3 regions of the Cronobacter dublinensis subsp. dublinensis LMG 23823 genome follow, and region 2 is predicted to be linked to each of the others. Evidence: predicted binding sites of a transcription regulator. Region 2 holds the regulator's gene; each other region holds the start of a gene.
The links. Region 2 encodes LexA, which represses DNA repair genes until DNA is damaged. Its sites were predicted from a motif close to TNCTGTATGTACATACAGNA; they were not measured.
Positions count from the first base shown of each region.

Region 1 (5,937 bases), 370 kb from region 2:
CTCCCGGCGAAGCCGGCAGCGCGCGAATACGGGTCTGGCGGTACTGACCAAACAGCGCGGTAAGCTGCGACTGCGACAGAATGGCCGCCATCTGGGTGGCGAGCGTTACCAGGAATGACTCTTCGCTCTCGTCGTACTGACGCAGCTCGCGCTGCTGGACGACTAATACGCCAAGCAGCTGGCGGCGCTGAATAATCGGCACGCCGAGAAAGGCGCGAAAGCGTTCTTCGCGCACGGAAGGAATGTATTTAAAGCTGGGGTGTTTTTGCGCGTCCGCGAGGTTAATCGGCTCGGCGAGGCGACCGACCAGCCCGACGATGCCCTCGTCGAAGGCAAGCGTGACGGTACGCCCGCGCGGTTTTTTAAGCCCCCGGGTCGCCATCAGGTAATAGCAACGCCGGTCGTGGTCGGCGAGATAAACCGAACAGACTTCGGTATCCATCGCAAGGCAAATATCCGTGACAAGAATATCCAGCGCCTCGTTGAGGCGCGGGGCGCTGGCAACTTTCTCGACTATTTCTCGCAACCGGGTGAGCATAATTTGCGTGGCTTAACCTCTTTTACGTCGCCAGGCAGGCGAAGGATTACGCTGCGGTGGCGCGCTCTCCTGCATCGGCATCACTACGCTTGCGAACTCCTTCATGACCCGACGATAAACATCGCGCTTAAAGGAGACGACCTGGCGCACCGGATACCAGAAGCTCACCCACCGCCAGCCGTCAAATTCTGGCGTACTGCTGGTTTGCATGTTGATATCGGCATCGTTGCTCATTAACTGCAGAAGAAACCACTTTTGTTTCTGGCCGATACATACCGGCTTTGTGTCCCAACGCACCAAACGTTTTGGTAATTTGTAACGTAACCAGTTTCGGGTTGTGGCAAGGATACGCACATCTTTTCGCTGTAAGCCGACCTCTTCGAAAAGCTCGCGGTACATCGCCTGCTCCGCCGACTCGCCAGGATTAATGCCGCCTTGCGGAAATTGCCAGGAGTGCTGACCAAAACGTCTGGCCCACATTACCTGCCCCTGACGATTACAGATCACGATACCAACATTCGGGCGGTAGCCATCATCATCGATCACCGGACTACCTCAAAATAAACCTGGATAGTAACGATTGTTTCATACTCCTCATTGACGGTAAACCACTCTGTTAGCGGGTGTGAACAGGAATAACATTTGAATAACTCACAAAAATATGCGGGGTTATAAACAGGTAGCAGGGATGAACCTGGCTTTTATTCACTTTTTCTGTGGATATCTTTGTGAAGAAGTAGCTTATTACCCAGGGAAAACCCAAAACAACCCTGAACCAAGGATAATTCTTATAGATAAAATTGTATTGCTATTCAAAAGATTAAATTTAAAAAAGCATGATACTCACTGCGCAATGTGACGATCGTCACACTGGAGATCCTTACTCTGATGAAAGATCGACCAGCGTCGTTTTTATCCACAGATTATGCCAATAAGTTAGACACAATTTGCGGAAAAAGACGGTTTTCCCCTGTCGTCAAGGCTGTAAATCGAAACAGTAGTGGGGGATTTACACAGTTATCCCATTTTTCTGTGGATAAACTGGTGTAAGATCCTGTTTATTGTCGGTGACCAGATTTGAACAACCTCGGTTTTCGACGCGAGAAATTTCTTTCTTAACGTTAAAAATCATTTTAAATCATAGCATTGTCTTGTTTGCTCACAAGCAGATAAACTCTTTCCACAAGCAGGCTTTTTGCTGTTCATTTTTTAAACAGAAGGTGTTTTTTATGGTTTCTCTCGCTCCCCTCGCCCGGCCGCCCGAAGATGAAGCGCAGCTGCTGGGCCAGGCGCAGCAGCTGGCCGGGCTAACGCTTGGTGAGCTGGCGGCGCTGGCGGGGCTCGAAACGCCAGCGGATTTGCGGCGCGATAAAGGCTGGACGGGCGTTCTGCTGGAACGCTGGCTCGGTGCCAGCGCAGGCAGCAAACCGGAACAGGATTTCGCCGCTATCGGCGTGGAACTGAAAACGATCCCCGTAGACCGCCAGGGACGCCCGCTTGAAACCACTTTTGTCTGTGTCGCGCCGCTCACCGGCAACACCGGCGTGACGTGGGAAACGAGCCACGTGCGCCATAAGCTTAAGCGCGTCCTGTGGGTGCCGGTGGAAGGCGAGCGCGCGATCCCCCTCGGCGAGCGCCGCGTCGGCGCGCCGCTGCTCTGGAGCCCGTCGGCGCAGGAAGAAGAACAGCTGCGCCGCGACTGGGAAGAATTAATGGATCTCATTGTTTTAGGTCAGGTAGAGCGCATTACTGCCCGCCACGGCGAAGTGCTACAGCTGCGCCCGAAAGCCGCCAACAGTAAAGCGCTGACGCCAGCGTTCGGCGTCCACGGCGAGCCCATCATGACGTTGCCGCGCGGCTTTTATCTGAAGAAGAACTTCACCGCCGCCCTGCTGGCGCGTCATTTTTTGTTATAAACACCTTAAATTTTTGTCAACAGCCTGCCTCAGACGCATATAATTAGCGTTTTGTTTCTTTGAGCAGGACTTTTTGAATGTTGTTTGCATGGATAACCGATCCTAATGCCTGGCTGGCGCTCGGTACGCTGACGCTGCTGGAGATTGTACTGGGGATCGACAATATTATTTTTCTCTCGCTTGTTGTGGCGAAGCTGCCGAAATCGCAGCAGGCGCTGGCGCGCAAGCTGGGCCTCGGCGCCGCGATGATCATGCGCCTCGCGCTGCTGGCGTCGATCGCCTGGGTGGTGCGGCTTACCAATCCGCTGTTTACGGTGTTCGATCAGGCCATTTCGATGCGGGATCTGATCCTGCTGCTGGGCGGCCTGTTCCTCATCTGGAAGGCCAGTAAAGAGATCCACGAAACGATCGAGGGCGAAGAGGAAGGGCTAAAAACCAACGTTCACTCTTTCTTCGGCGCCATCGTCCAGATCATGCTGCTGGATATTATCTTCAGTCTGGATTCCGTCATTACCGCAGTGGGCCTCTCCGATCATCTGTTTATCATGATGGCGGCGGTAGTGATTGCCGTAGGCGTCATGATGTTTGCCGCGCGCCCTATCGGCGAGTTTGTCGAACGGCACCCTTCGGTAAAAATGCTGGCGCTCTCCTTCCTGATCCTGGTGGGCTTCACCCTGATGCTGGAAAGTTTCGATATTCACGTGCCGAAAGGCTACATCTACTTCGCGATGTTTTTCTCTATCGCGGTGGAAAGCCTCAATCTGCTGCGCAACAAGAAAAAACCGCTGTAACACAGACGCTCCTTCGGGAGCGTTTTTGTTTATTCCCCTGTGCTTTTAAGAATTTGCCGCTTTTTCGCGTCGCCTCGCTGTTTTTTACTAGACTCTACGTGGACCCCTTCCTGATGAGGCGAAAAACAATGAATAAATGGGCTGTAGCAATTTCTGCCGTCGGATTGGCCTTCGCGGTTTCAGGCTGTAGCAGTGATTACGTCATGGCGACCAAAGATGGCCGTATGATCCTGACCGAAGGTAAACCGCAGGTGGATGACGAAACCGGGCTGGTGAGCTATCGCGACCCGCAGGGCAACGAGATGCAGATTAACCGCGATCAGGTTTCGCAAATCATTGAGCGCTAAATAAAAGGTCAGCATCGCGCTGACCTTTTGGTTTTTTCTCCCTTCCCTCTTTTCCTTTTGTCTCCCCTCTGCCATGTTTATATTCCTTTGTCAGGAATGGCCTGACGCGGACTGAACAACAGAAGGTAGGCTGGCTATGCATTATCACCGTATCCCTCATAGCTCACTTGAAGTCAGCACGCTGGGGCTGGGAACCATGACTTTTGGTGAACAAAACAGCGAAGCCGACGCCCATGAACAGCTCGATTACGCCGTAAGCCAGGGCATAAACCTGATTGATGTCGCCGAAATGTATCCCGTCCCGCCGCGCCCGGAAACCCAGGGCCTGACGGAAACCTATGTCGGCAACTGGCTGAAAAAACGCGCCAATCGCGAAAAGCTGATTATCGCCTCGAAGGTCAGCGGCCCGAGCCGCAACAGCGACAGCGGCATCCGGCCTAACCAGGCGCTGGATCGCAAAAATATCCGCGACGCGCTCGACGCCAGCCTGAAACGTTTACAGACTGACTACCTCGATCTTTATCAGGTGCACTGGCCGCAGCGCCCGACCAACTGCTTCGGCAAGCTCGGCTACAGTTGGACTGACAGCACGCCGGTCGTCACGCTGCTGGAAACCCTCGAAGCGCTGGCGGAATTCCAGCGCGCCGGGAAAATCCGCTATATCGGCGTCTCCAACGAAACCGCGTTTGGCGTGATGCGCTACCTGCACCTGGCGGATAAACACGATCTGCCGCGCATCGTCACCATCCAGAATCCGTACAGCCTGCTGAACCGCAGCTTTGAGGTGGGACTGGCGGAAGTGAGCCAGTATGAAGGCGTGGAGCTGCTGGCCTATTCTGCGCTGGCGTTCGGCACGCTGACCGGGAAATACCTGAACGGCGCGAAACCCGCTGGCGCGCGCAATACGCTCTTTAGCCGCTTTACGCGCTACAGCAGCGAGCAGTCGCAGAAAGCGGTCGCCGCTTATGTGGACGTGGCGAAACGACACGGGCTGGATCCGGCGCAGATGGCGCTGGCGTTCGTGCGCCAGCAGGCCTTTGTGGCCAGTACGCTGCTCGGCGCGACGACAATGGAACAGCTGAAAACCAACGTCGAAAGTCTGCATCTGACACTGAATGAAGAGGTGTTGGCGGAGCTGGAAGCGGTGCATCAGATCTATACCTATCCGGCGCCGTAAGACGTCATCGCCATTAGTAAAAAGACCCGCCTGAGCGGGTCTTTTTTTTACTGTTTACGCCGCCACAGCCAGAGCCCGGCGATGGCCAGCGCGAAAATCGCGCCAAAGCCGACGCCAATCCCCACCACCGGCAGCGAGAGTTTCACCGCCAGCGAATAGAGGCCCAGCATCAGCAGCATCGCGGTGTTCTCGCCGAGGTTTTGCACCGCAATCGCATTGCCTGCGCCGACAGAGCGCTTGCCGCGCTCCTGCAACAGCGCGTTGAGCGGCACCACGAAGAAACCACCGAAAAAGCCTATCAGCAGCAGCAACAGATAGGCCGGCAGCGCCGCCTGCTGGAGCGAGAAAAAGATAACCGCGACGCCAATCAGAATGCCCGCAGGCATGCAGCGCGATACGCGCTCAAGCGTGACCAGCTTCGCCGCCGCGCCCGCGCCCACCACGATACCGACCGCCACCATCGCGTTAAGATACGTCGGCGTGGCGTTATCCGTAATGCCGAGCGCGACAGGCACCCACAACACCAGCAGAAAACGCAGCGTCACCCCCGCGCCCCAGAACATGCTGGTGCCCACCAGCGAGAAGCGCGTTTCGTCGTTATGCCACAGTTCGCGACAGGCGTTAAAGAAGCTGCGCGTCATCGGGCCGAAACGCCAGGATTGCCCTGGGCGCGCGGCACCGAGCGCCGGGATAAGGAAGTTCGCCGCCACCGCGCCCGCATAGGCCAGCGCGCAAACGCCGAGCGCAGCCCCGACGTGCCAGTCCGCCAGCATACCGCCCGCCATCGAGCCAATCAGGATGGCCGCGATGGTCGATGACTCCATCAACCCGTTCGCTTTCACCAGCCGATCGCCGGTCGTAATCTCGCCAAGAATGCCGTATTTGGCGGGCGAGTACGCCGCCGCGCCGACGCCCACCAGCGTATAACCAGCAAACGGGTTGACGCCAAAAACGATAAGCGCCGCGCCGAGGAGCTTCAGGCCGTTGGCGACCATCATCACGCGCCCTTTCGAGAAGCTGTCCGCCACCTGGCCGACAAACGGCGCCAGCAGGATATAGGCGCAGACGAAGACCATCTGCAGCACCGGCTGGCTCCAGTCCGGGTAGAGCTGTTGCTTGAGCAGCGCGAGCGTGGCAAACAGCAGCGCGTTATCGCCGAAGGCCGAGA
Region 1 is NZ_CP012266.1:3,615,387-3,621,323, forward strand. It holds gene ptsP (phosphoenolpyruvate--protein phosphotransferase) at 1-538, opposite strand, end outside; gene rppH (RNA pyrophosphohydrolase) at 551-1,084, opposite strand; gene mutH (DNA mismatch repair endonuclease MutH) at 1,768-2,454, shown strand; gene AFK67_RS16700 (TerC family protein) at 2,532-3,245, shown strand; gene AFK67_RS16705 (YgdI/YgdR family lipoprotein) at 3,374-3,592, shown strand; gene AFK67_RS16710 (NADP(H)-dependent aldo-keto reductase) at 3,729-4,769, shown strand; gene lplT (lysophospholipid transporter LplT) at 4,817-5,937, opposite strand, start outside.
Region 1: mutH (DNA mismatch repair endonuclease MutH) is a predicted target of LexA. The motif match lies at 1,519-1,538, and genes of this name have one in related genera.

Region 2 (5,937 bases):
CCAACCGGACATAAACGATGTAAAGCCTCTGGTTAATAATGCAATTGCGGCGCAAGAATATCAGAAACTCCGTAGAATTTCTGTGGTGCTTCTTTATCGAAGCGCATTAGCATTGACGCCTGAATTTAAAAAAGGTTTCTTGTCATGGCCAATAACACCAAGGGATTAACCCGAATTATTAAAGCAGCTGGCTATTCCTGGAAGGGATTGAGCGCTGCCTGGAAAAATGAAGCGGCGTTTCGCCAGGAGGCGGTCGCCGTTATTGCTGCAATTATTATCGCTTGTTGGCTGGACGTCGACCCGATGACCCGTGTCATGCTCATAAGCTCCGTGATGCTGGTGATGATCGTCGAGATCCTCAACAGCGCCATCGAAGCGGTAGTGGACCGTATCGGTCCTGAATTTCATGAGCTTTCGGGCCGCGCCAAGGACATGGGCTCCGCCGCCGTGCTGATGTCGATTATCCTTGCGCTGGTCGTGTGGGTCACGCTGCTCTGGCAGCATTTGCGATAAGTTTTCCAGAAATCGCTAAAGAAGCGCTTTTTTAACCGGTTATGGTTTTAAAATCGCCTTTAGCTGTATATACTCACAGCATCACTGTATATGCACCCAGGGGGCGGAATGAAAGCATTAACTACCAGGCAACAAGAGGTGTTTGATCTCATTCGGGATCACATCAGCCAGACCGGCATGCCGCCTACGCGCGCGGAAATTGCGCAACGTCTGGGGTTCCGTTCGCCTAACGCGGCGGAAGAGCACCTGAAAGCGCTGGCGCGCAAAGGGGTGCTGGAGATTGTTTCTGGCGCATCGCGCGGTATTCGTCTGCTGCAGGAAGAAGAAAACGGCCTGCCGCTGGTAGGGCGTGTCGCTGCGGGCGAACCGCTGCTGGCGCAGCAGCATATCGAAGGCCACTATCAGGTCGATCCGGGCCTGTTTAAGCCGAATGCCGATTTTCTGCTGCGCGTTAGCGGGATGTCGATGAAAGACATCGGGATCATGGACGGCGACCTGTTAGCCGTGCATAAAACGCAGGATGTACGCAACGGCCAGGTCGTTGTGGCGCGTATCGACGATGAAGTGACGGTAAAACGCCTGAAAAAGCAGGGGAATGTCGTTGAGCTGCTGCCGGAAAACAGCGAGTTTAAACCTATCGTTGTCGATCTGCGTGAGCACAACTTCTCTATCGAAGGCCTCGCGGTCGGCGTTATTCGCAACGGCGAATGGCTCTGACAGCGTTACCGGCCTCGTGACGCTTCATTACCGTAACTGGCCCGCCCCGGTTACGGTAATGGCTCTCCGGCTTCGCGACCTCTCTTAACGGTTTTCTTCGCGTAACGGCATCGGAACGCCATATGCCCTTTCTGACCTCTACCGACAAAGCCCTCTGGCGCCTCGCGCTGCCAATGATTTTCTCCAATATCACCGTGCCCCTGCTCGGGCTGGTCGATACCGCAGTGATAGGCCATCTCGACAGCCCGGTGTATCTGGGCGGCGTCGCAGTCGGCGCGACCGCCACCAGCTTTTTGTTTATGCTGCTCCTCTTTTTGCGTATGAGCACCACTGGCCTTACTGCTCAAGCGTTCGGCGCGCGTGATCCGGCAGCGCTGGCCCGCGCGCTGGTACAGCCGATGGCGCTGGCGTTGCTTGCTGGCGCGCTGATTATCGCGCTGCGTGAACCGCTTATTCACCTGGCGTTACATATCACCGGCGGTAGCGAGGCTGTGCTGGCGCAGGCGCGGCGGTTTCTCGAAATTCGCTGGCTGAGCGCGCCCGCGTCGCTGGCGAATCTGGTGCTGCTGGGGTGGCTGCTCGGCGTGCAATATGCGAGAGCGCCGGTCATTCTGCTGGTCGTCGGTAATCTGCTTAATATCGCGCTCGATCTCTGGTTTGTGATGGGGCTGGGCCTGAATGTACAGGGCGCGGCGCTTGCGACCGCCATCGCGGAGTACGCGACGCTTGGCATCGGGCTTATTATGGCGGCGCGCGTTCTGCGCCTGCGCGGCATTACGCGCCTGATGCTGAAAACCGCCTGGCGCGGCGGCGTCGGCAGGCTGCTGGCGCTGAACCGGGACATCATGCTGCGCTCGCTGCTGCTGCAACTCTGTTTTGGATCCATTACTGTGCTTGGCGCGCGGCTCGGCAGCGATATCGTCGCCGTTAACGCGCTGCTGATGACGCTACTCACCTTTACCGCCTATGCGCTCGACGGCTTTGCCTACGCGGTGGAAGCCCACGCCGGTCAGGCGTTCGGCGCACAGGACAAATCGCAACTGCATAGCGTCTGGCGCGCCGCGTGCCGACAGGCGGGCATGGTGGCGCTCGCGTTCACGCTGCTGTATGCCGTCGCCGGGCCGTCTATCGTGTCGCTGCTAACCTCCCTGCCATCGCTGCAGGCGCTGGCGCAGCCTTATCTCTTCTGGCAGGCGATCCTGCCTCTCGTCGGCGTCTGGTGTTATCTGCTGGACGGCATGTTTATCGGCGCGACGCGCGGGGCCGAGATGCGCAACAGCATGGCTGTCGCGGCGCTGGGGTTTGGACTGACGCTGCTAACGCTGCCGTATCTCGGCAACCACGGGCTGTGGCTGGCGCTCACCGTGTTTCTGGCGCTGCGCGGGCTGTCGCTTGGCTATTTATGGCGTCGCGGGCGCCTGCTGCACTGAACTTTTCATCACGAATAAGCGGGTGCCGTCAGGGGAGTAATTGTCGGCTCCGGCGCTTCGTTATGGTTAAAGATTCTGAATATTCCGCCACGGTTAAAATTGACGTCTAAAATGAATAGTACGTTCAGCAAATGATGAAGATAACTCTGGCTGAGCCCCCACAGGAAAACCTGTGAGACTGATTCACTACCGAATGTTAAAGGAGACGTCTATGAACAGAGATGAAGCTGGCGGTAACTGGAAACAGTTTAAAGGTAAAGTGAAAGAACAATGGGGTAAATTAACCGACGATGACATGACCATCATCGAAGGGAAACGTGACCAGCTGGTAGGTAAAATCCAGGAGCGTTACGGTTACGCGAAAGACGAAGCGGATAAGGAAGTCACTGACTGGGAATCTCGCCACGATTACCGCTGGTAATCTGCTGGCTACCACCTCAACGGTATTTTCCCCTGAGGCTGCCCTGCCCGACGGTACAAGGATGTACCACCCACACTTTCCTGTTTTAACGTCCTTTCTTTTTCACCGTAATGCTGTGGTCATGTCCGCACTGGCCCTGGTGACGACACGCTTCGACTTCCACGCAGGCCGCGCAAAGCCCGTGCGCTTCAATGACATTATGGCGCAGCGCAAAGCCCATTTTCGCCGCGAGCGCATGCATAATATCTTCCACCCCTTCCGCTGCTTCCTCTTTCACCACGCCGCAACGACCGCAGATAAACATGGCTGACGTATGCGCCGGGTTGTCGAACAGATGACACAGCACATAGCTGTTGGTGGATTCCACCTTATGGACGAATCCTTGTTCGAGCAGAAAATCGAGCGCGCGATAGACGGTTGGCGGTTTCGCCTGCGGCTCGGTTTCGCGCAGCAGATCGAGCAGATCATACGCGCTGATGGCACCCGGCTGTAGCGTCATCAGGCGCAGCACTTCGAGGCGCTGCGGAGTCAGGCGCACATTACGTTGCTGGCAGAGCTTTTCAGCCTGCGCCAGAACTTCCTGCGAAATCGTCGTATCCATCGGCATCCTCTATGAATCATGATTAAGTCATCACTTTATCATGAACCGACCAAAACACCGACATATGGGCTGTGTTATACCTTTCAGGTAACGTTTTCTGGAGGTTCTATGCAAGCACGACCTGATTGTATTTGTCACTGGCAGGACATTGAGGGCAATGATGAGGCCGCCTATCCTGACAGCAATGAACGTATGTCGATTGGCGCGCCGCTGGCGAAGCGCATGGGGCTGACACGACTTGGCATCCATCATGAACGTCTGCCGCCGGGGCGTCGCACCTCGTACCCGCATGCCGAAAGTAGCGAAGAAGAGTTTGTTTATGTGCTGGAAGGATTCCCGGAGGTCTGGCTTAACGGCGAGCTCTGGCCGCTTAAACCGGGCGACAGCGTCGGTTTCCCGGCGGGTACCGGTCTGTGCCACACCTTTATCAATAATACCGACAGCGAGGTGCGGCTGCTGGTCGTCGGCGAGGCGAATAAACCGGAGAACCGCATCTATTACCCGCTCAACGGCGCTTATGCCGCTACCCGGCCGGATCGCTGGATCGATCATCCACCACAATTTTTCGGTCCGCACGATGGCTTACCTACACGAATTAAGAAGCCTAATCTATAAATAATGAGGGCGATCACGAAACGAGCCCGGAATTGCCGTTGAGTTAATGCCTCAACCTCTGGCGTAGTGCGTTCTTCACAACAGAAATCGTCTCTGTCTTACCAGGACAGAGGATGTCCTTCATGTTGATAATAAGCGGGTAAACTGTGAAACATATAATCAAACCTTCAGTGGCAGCCGTCGCTCTTTCTCTGGTGATGGCAAATCAGGCGAGTGCGGCAAATACCTGGGCGCAGGCCCGAAACGATGCAATGGGCGGAACGGGCGTGGCGTCAGCCGATTACGGCAGCGGCGCGCTGATTAACCCGGCCTTGCTGGCGCGCTCTCAACCGGAAGATGACATTACCGTTATTCTACCGGCGTTGCAGGCGCAAATTACCGACAAAGACAATCTTGAAGATGAGATCGACCATATCAGCGATCGCGTTAAATATTATCGCGATGTGGTGAACAGCCTGACGCCTGGCGATATCGCTGCCGACCCTGTCGGTACGCTGCGTCAGTTTCAGGGCGCGGCGGGTGAGCTTGGCGATGAGCTGGAATATCTTCGCGGCAAAACGGCGAGCGCCCGTGCGGCGGGCGGCATTGCGGTGAGTATCCCGAACGATGTGCTGGCGGTAGCCTTTGTGGCGAAAGCGTACGCGCATGCCCGCATCAGTACCCGTGTGGATCAGAGCGATATCGACTATCTGCGTCGTATCCAGAATGACGACATTTACGCGGGCGGGCAGATAATCAACGCCGCCATCAACGGCTCCGATGAAATTACTGACCGTCTGACCTCCACCGCGTTTGGTCGCGCGGCGATCGTGTCCGACTACGGCGTGGCGTTTGCGCACCAGTTCCAGCTGGGCGATGTGCCGGTTTCCGTCGGCGTTACGCCGAAGCTGCAAAAAACCTGGCTCTATAACTACACCGCGTCGATTTATAACTACGACAGCGGCGACCTGAACAGCACGCGCTATCGCAACGACGACACCGGCTTTAACGTCGACGCCGGCGTGGCGGCGGATTTCGGTCCGAACTGGACCGTGGGCCTGAGCGGCCAGAACCTGGTATCGCGCGATATCGAGACCAAAGAGGTCAACGGCTATAAAGATACTTATCAGATCTCGCCGCTGGTGACCGCCGGTGTGGCCTGGCATAACGAACTGGTGACGCTGAGCGCTGATGGCGACCTGACGGAAACCAAAGGCTTTAAGAGCGAAGAGAACTCGCAGTTTGTCGGCGTCGGCGCTGAAGTGCGTCCGCTTAACTGGCTGGCGGTGCGCGCCGGTTATCGTGCCGACGTGAAGGATAACGAGAGCAATGTGTTTACCGCGGGTGTCGGTTTTGCGCCGTTTAACCGCGTACATCTCGATCTCACCGGGATCGTCGGCGAAGACGAAACCTGGGGCGCAGGCGCGCAGCTGAGCCTGACCTTCTGATCCTTTGCAGGGGCGCTTTGCGCCCCTGCCTGAAGTTTGTGCTATAGTAGCGCCCCTTTTTCAGCCCGAACTTCGACTCGCTTAGCCATTATGACGTCCACATCCCGTAACGCTTTCCCCGCCCACCGCTTTTCCATCGCGCCGATGCTCGACTGGACCGATCGCCACTGCCGTTATTTCCTGCGCCAGCTCTCGTCGCAGGTGCTGCTGTAC
Region 2 is NZ_CP012266.1:3,982,827-3,988,763, reverse strand. It holds gene plsB (glycerol-3-phosphate 1-O-acyltransferase PlsB) at 1-12, opposite strand, end outside; gene AFK67_RS18455 (diacylglycerol kinase) at 145-513, shown strand; gene lexA (transcriptional repressor LexA) at 622-1,230, shown strand; gene dinF (MATE family efflux transporter DinF) at 1,353-2,660, shown strand; gene AFK67_RS18440 (CsbD family protein) at 2,872-3,081, shown strand; gene zur (zinc uptake transcriptional repressor Zur) at 3,167-3,682, opposite strand; gene AFK67_RS18430 (cupin domain-containing protein) at 3,791-4,297, shown strand; gene AFK67_RS18425 (conjugal transfer protein TraF) at 4,444-5,724, shown strand; gene dusA (tRNA dihydrouridine(20/20a) synthase DusA) at 5,815-5,937, shown strand, end outside.

Region 3 (5,937 bases), 1.4 Mb from region 2:
AGGCGCGGCGCCTCCAGATACGCCAGCCGCACCGCCACGTTCGCCCCGAAGCGGAACCCGAATGCCGCCACGCGGGTGTGATCGACCCACGGCAGCGTCGGCAGCGCCTGCAACACATGCTGATGCAGCAGGCTGGAGTCCTGCGTAAGCGTCCATTTCGCCGACGCGCCGACGGACGGCATATCGATGGTCAGCATCGCGATGCCGAGCGGCGCGAAGTAGCGCTCGAAGAGGTTAAAGTAGTCGCTTTGCAGGGAATCAAGCCCGCCGCAAATCAGCACGGTCGGGAAAGGCCCCTGCCCGCCTTTGGGCAGATGCAAAAAGCCGTTGATGGACGCGCCGCCAGGAATCGCGAACGTCAGCTCGCGCAGTTCGCCGGAAAGGCGCGTGGCCGCTTCTTCGTAGGCGCGATTGGCGAGCGCCTGCGCCTGCTCGGCAAGCACGTCGCCTTTGAGGTGCGGATAGGCGGCGATACTGTAAAGGGTGGAGGCCATCAGCCACGCCTTGCCGATGGCCTGCTCGTCCGTTTCCTGGCCCGCGCGCTGCTGCCATGTCATGGCCTGCTTCGACCATTCGTAGTTCCAGTTGCCACCGCGATAGCCGACGACCGTGTCGTACAGGGCGGGATCGGTGCGTTCGGCGTCGCTTAATACGATGCGCGACTGCACCTCAAGGATTTCCAGCGGATCAACGCCGCGCCAGACCCACATCAGGCGGTTTATCATGCGATACCAGTGCGGCACCGTTTTACCGTCCAGCGTCGACTGAATATCCGGAGGCGGGGCATGCTGAAGACGACGCACCAGCGTCGAGGTTTCGGGGTGTTTAAACCGTGGCTTAAACAGGGTTTCGCTCAGGTTTGCCTGCGACATGCTCTGCCTCCGTGAAAACGTCACAAAGTTTGATTGTACTCGCAGGCGATGCCTAAAAACAAAAACGCCCGGCAGTGCCGGGCGTAAAGATGCGTAAGGACGGGATTAACGGCCAGACAGCGGCGGTACGAAGACCACGCCCATGTCCCACGGCTGCTCAATCCAGGTGTCCTGCGGGATGTCGATGACGTAGTCATCCACCAGCGGCTGACCTGCCGGTTTTGCGAAAATAGTGACGAAACGGGCTTTCGGGTACATTTCGCGGATAGCCACTGCGGTGCCGCCGGTATCCACCAGATCGTCCACCACGATAAAGCCTTCGCCATCGCCTTCCGCGCGTTTGATAACCTTCAGTTCACGCTGGTTGTCATGGTCGTAGCTGGAGATACAGACGGTATCGACGTGACGGATACCCAGTTCACGCGCCAGCAGTGCGCCCGGCACCAGACCGCCGCGGCTGACGGCGATAATGCCTTTCCACTGCTCGGCCGGCAGCAGGCGGCTCGCCAGCTTGCGTGCGTGGATCTGTAACATATCCCAGGTGACAACGTATTTTTCGCTCATGTGAAGTGTCCCGGCCAGTTTAAAAAACGGCTTAAAAAGTGTTCAGGGGGAAAATAGGTTGCGCGAGATTATAGAGATCTGAGCCGCTAAAAACCAGTGCCATGCGGCACGGGCCGTGGTTTTTGCTCGCTTTGGTCTGCACGGCATAAAAGAAAGTGGTATTCTCGGACGATTGCCCAGGCCCGTCTTGCGGCACATCACAACGATAACCCAGAGGCCCGTTCGCCGCATTGCAGCGGGCTCAGTCAAGGAGACTTAACGTGTCTGAACTGTCTCAACTCTCCCCTCAACCGCTGTGGGATATTTTCGCGAAAATCTGCTCCATTCCTCACCCGTCCTACCATGAAGAACAACTCGCCGAACACATCATGGGCTGGGCGAAGGAAAAAGGCCTGTTCGCCGAGCGCGATCAGGTGGGCAACATTTTACTTCGCAAACCGGCGACCGCCGGCATGGAAAACCGCAAGCCGGTCGTGCTGCAGGCGCACCTGGATATGGTGCCGCAGAAAAATAACGACACCGTTCATGACTTCACGAAAGATCCTATCCAGCCGTACATCGACGGCGAGTGGGTGAAAGCACGTGGCACTACACTTGGCGCGGACAACGGCATCGGCATGGCCTCCGCGCTGGCGGTGCTGGCGGATGATTCCGTCGAGCACGGCCCGCTGGAAGTGCTGCTGACCATGACCGAAGAAGCCGGGATGGACGGCGCGTTCGGTCTGCAGGCAGGCTGGCTGCAGGCGGATATTCTGATCAACACCGATTCCGAAGAAGAAGGCGAAATCTACATGGGTTGCGCCGGCGGCATCGATTTTATCTCCACGCTGAAAGTTTCCCGCGAGGCGATCCCGGCCGGTTTCGAGACGTTTAAACTGACGCTCAAAGGCCTGAAAGGCGGCCACTCCGGCGGCGATGTCCACCTGGGCCTCGGCAACGCCAATAAACTGCTGGCCCGTTTCCTGTTCGCGCATGCGCAGGACCTGGATTTACGCCTGGTGGATTTTAACGGCGGTACGCTGCGTAACGCCATCCCGCGCGAAGCGTTCGCAACCGTCGCGGTGCCTGCCGCTAAAGCGGGCGAGCTGAAAGCGCTGGCGGATACCTTCCTCGCCATTCTTAAAAACGAGCTGTCCGTTAAAGAGAAGAACATTACCGTTCTGCTGGAAGCGGCCACGACCGATAAAGCCGCGCTGACCGCGCAGAGCCGCGATACCTTTGTCGCGCTGCTGAACGCGATGCCGAACGGCGTTATCCGCAATTCTGACGTCGCAAAAGGCGTGGTGGAAACCTCCCTGAACGTGGGCGTGGTGACCATGAACGACGAGCAGGCGGAAATCATCTGCCTGATCCGCTCGCTCATCGACAGTGGTAAAGATTACGTGGTGGGCATGCTGGAGTCGCTCGGTAAGCTTGCGGGCGCGCAGACCGTCGCCAAAGGCAGCTATCCGGGCTGGCAGCCGGACGCCAGTTCGCCGGTGATGCATCTGGTGCGAGAAACCTACCAGCGTCTGTTTAACAAAACGCCGAACATTCAGGTGATCCACGCCGGTCTGGAATGCGGTCTGTTCAAAAAACCGTACCCGCAGATGGATATGGTTTCCATCGGGCCGACCATTACCGGACCGCACTCGCCGGATGAGCAGGTGCATATCGAGAGCGTGGGCCAGTACTGGACCCTGCTGACCGAGCTGCTGAAAGCGATCCCGGTGAAATAAACGTTTATGCAGAATAAAGGCGGCCCCGAGGCCGCCTTTTTTATTTGCGCGGTGGCGGGTGCGCTTTGGGGAATGGCGGGCGCGCTGCGCTTACCCGCCCTACGTCCTGGAAAGTTAACGTTCTCCAGGGTGGGTAAGCGCAGCGCACCCACCGGTCCGGCAAGAAAAAGCTTACAGTCCCAGCACCAGCTGGCGTTCGAGCTGCGGATCCAGCAGCGTCACGTGCAGCCCCACCAGCCGCACGCCGCGCCCGGCGCGTCGCTCATCCCAGGTTTTTTTGGCGGTCGCGATCAGGTCGTCTTTATTGAGGCGCGGCCAGACATGCTCCTGGGTCGTCAGCTGGAAATCGTTAAACTTGAGTTTGACGCCCTGCCGCGCGATGCGCAGGTCGGGTTTAACCTTCGCGAGCCGCAGTTCCAGCTCAGGGTAAAGGCGCTCGATAATCGCCTCGCACTCGGCCCAGTCGTGAATATCTTCCGCGAGCGTGCGCTCCACGCCCACCGATTTACGCTGTCTGTCGCTGCTTATCTCGCGGTCGTCGATTCCCTGGCTGCGCTCCCACAGCACCCGCCCGAACTTACCAAAGCGCTTAAGCAGCGCGGCGAGATCGCTTTTTTGCACATCCTCACAGGTACGCAGACCGAGGCTCTCAAGCTTCGCCGCCGTCACCTTGCCGACGCCCGGGATCTTGCCAAGCGGCAGCGTGCGTAAAAATGCAGGCACCTCTTCAGGCGTTATCACATATTGTCCGTTGGGCTTGTTGAGATCGGAGGCTATCTTGGCGAGGAATTTTATGGGCGCCACGCCCGCCGACGCGGTGAGCTGTAATTCGTTAAATATCGTCTGGCGGATTTCGCGCGCCATCAGCGTGGCCGAGCCGTAACAGTGCGGGCTGTCGGTGACGTCCAGATACGCCTCGTCGAGCGACAGCGGTTCAATCAACGGGGTATAACGCGAGAAGATGTCACGGATGTGCGCGGAGGCTTCTTTATAAGCATCAAAGCGGCCGGGCAGGAGCGTGAGGTGCGGGCAGAGCTTGAGCGCCATGCCGGTCGGCATCGCGCTGCGCACGCCATATTTACGCGCCGGGTAGTTAGCGGTACTGATCACACCGCGGCGTTCGCGGCTGCCGCCAATGGCGAGGGGAATATCGCGCAGGGCCGGATTATCGCGCATCTCAACCGCCGCGAAAAAGCAGTCCATATCGACATGAATGATTTTGCGCATACCCCGGCCTCACACTGTATGTGTATACAGTCTGGCAAAAAAGCGACGCTGCGGCAACCTTCCTTATTTCCGCCTGATTGAGTAAATTCAATGCGGCGCGAGCAAGTTAAGCAGAACTTAATTGTAAACGCAGTAGCCAGCGCTTGCGAAAAATAACAGCGGTGCTAATGTGAGCGCTCCCGAACCAGAATAGTCTTATTTTGGATCCCTTCGCCGTTCCGGCATTGGTCTTGGCTTTATCAAGGAAACAAGCAGTATGCGTAAACTCGCATTGTTAATCGCAATGCTTCTGGTGTCGTGCTTTTCATGGGCCAGTACAGTCAGCAGCGACAGCGTTACCCCGATAAAAAAAGAATTAAAACAGCAGTTAATGGGTTCCCCGGTTTATATCCAGATCTTTAAGGAAGAGCGCACGCTTGAGCTGTACGTCAAGATGGGCGAGCAGTATCAGTTACTGGATAGCTACCGCATCTGCAACTATTCCGGCGGTCTTGGGCCGAAACGCCGTCAGGGCGATTTCAAAAGCCCGGAAGGCTTTTATAGCGTGCAGCGCGGCCAGCTCAAACCCGACAGCCGTTTTTATAAAGCGATTAATATCGGTTTTCCGAACGCCTTTGACCGCGCTAATGGCTATGAAGGGAAATATCTGATGATTCACGGCGCCTGCGTTTCCGTGGGTTGCTACGCGATGACCGATAAAAATATCGATGAGATTTTCCAGTTCGTCACCGGCGCGCTGGTGTTTGGTCAGCCGAACGTCCAGGTGAGCATTTATCCGTTCCGCATGACCGACGCCAACATGGAGCGTCACAAGTATTCGTACTTCATCGGGTTCTGGAAACAGCTGAAACCGGGGTATGACTACTTTATGACGACCCATCAGCCGCCGGTGGTCTCGGTGGTGAATGGCAACTACGTGGTGAGCAAACCGCTCAACAGCAGCGTGGTGCACCCGCAGCTGGCGTCAAACTACGCGCTCCCCGAGACAAAATAACGCCCACTCGCCTGGCATGATTTTGTGCCAGGTTTCATTGCCCGTCAGCGGCTGCGTGGCAATCACTGTGACCACATCATTCGGTGTGGTCTCTTCCTGAAAATCAATCTCCACATCCTGATCGAGCAGTTTGGCGACGCCAAACGGCGCGCGGCGCGTTATCCAGAAAAGATTAGTGGAGCAGAACGCCATCACGTAGCGCCCGTCGGAGAGCAGCATATTAAAGACGCCCTTCTCACGCAGTTCGCCCGCGAGCTGCGCGATATACCGAAAGACCGCCGTCATATTGCCCGGCGTGCGCGGGTAGCGCGTGGTGAGCTTGTGCAGCAACCAGCAAAAGGCTTTTTCGCTGTCGGTTTCGCCAATCGGGCGAAACGGGCCGGTGTCGAGCGACCGGTAACCGGTGAGCTGACCGTTATGAGCGTAAGTCCAGTTGCGGCCCCAGAGTTCGCGGGTAAACGGATGGGTGTTTTCCAGCGCCACTTCGCCGCGGTTCGCCTGACGAATATGCGCCACCACCGAGCAGGATTTAATAGGGTAATCCTGCACCAGCTTTGCGATA
Region 3 is NZ_CP012266.1:929,392-935,328, reverse strand. It holds gene frsA (esterase FrsA) at 1-872, opposite strand, end outside; gene gpt (xanthine phosphoribosyltransferase) at 978-1,436, opposite strand; gene pepD (cytosol nonspecific dipeptidase) at 1,697-3,154, shown strand; gene dinB (DNA polymerase IV) at 3,326-4,381, opposite strand; gene dpaA (peptidoglycan meso-diaminopimelic acid protein amidase) at 4,638-5,375, shown strand; gene AFK67_RS04260 (class II glutamine amidotransferase) at 5,346-5,937, opposite strand, start outside.
Region 3: dinB (DNA polymerase IV) is a predicted target of LexA. The motif match lies at 4,394-4,413, and genes of this name have one in related genera.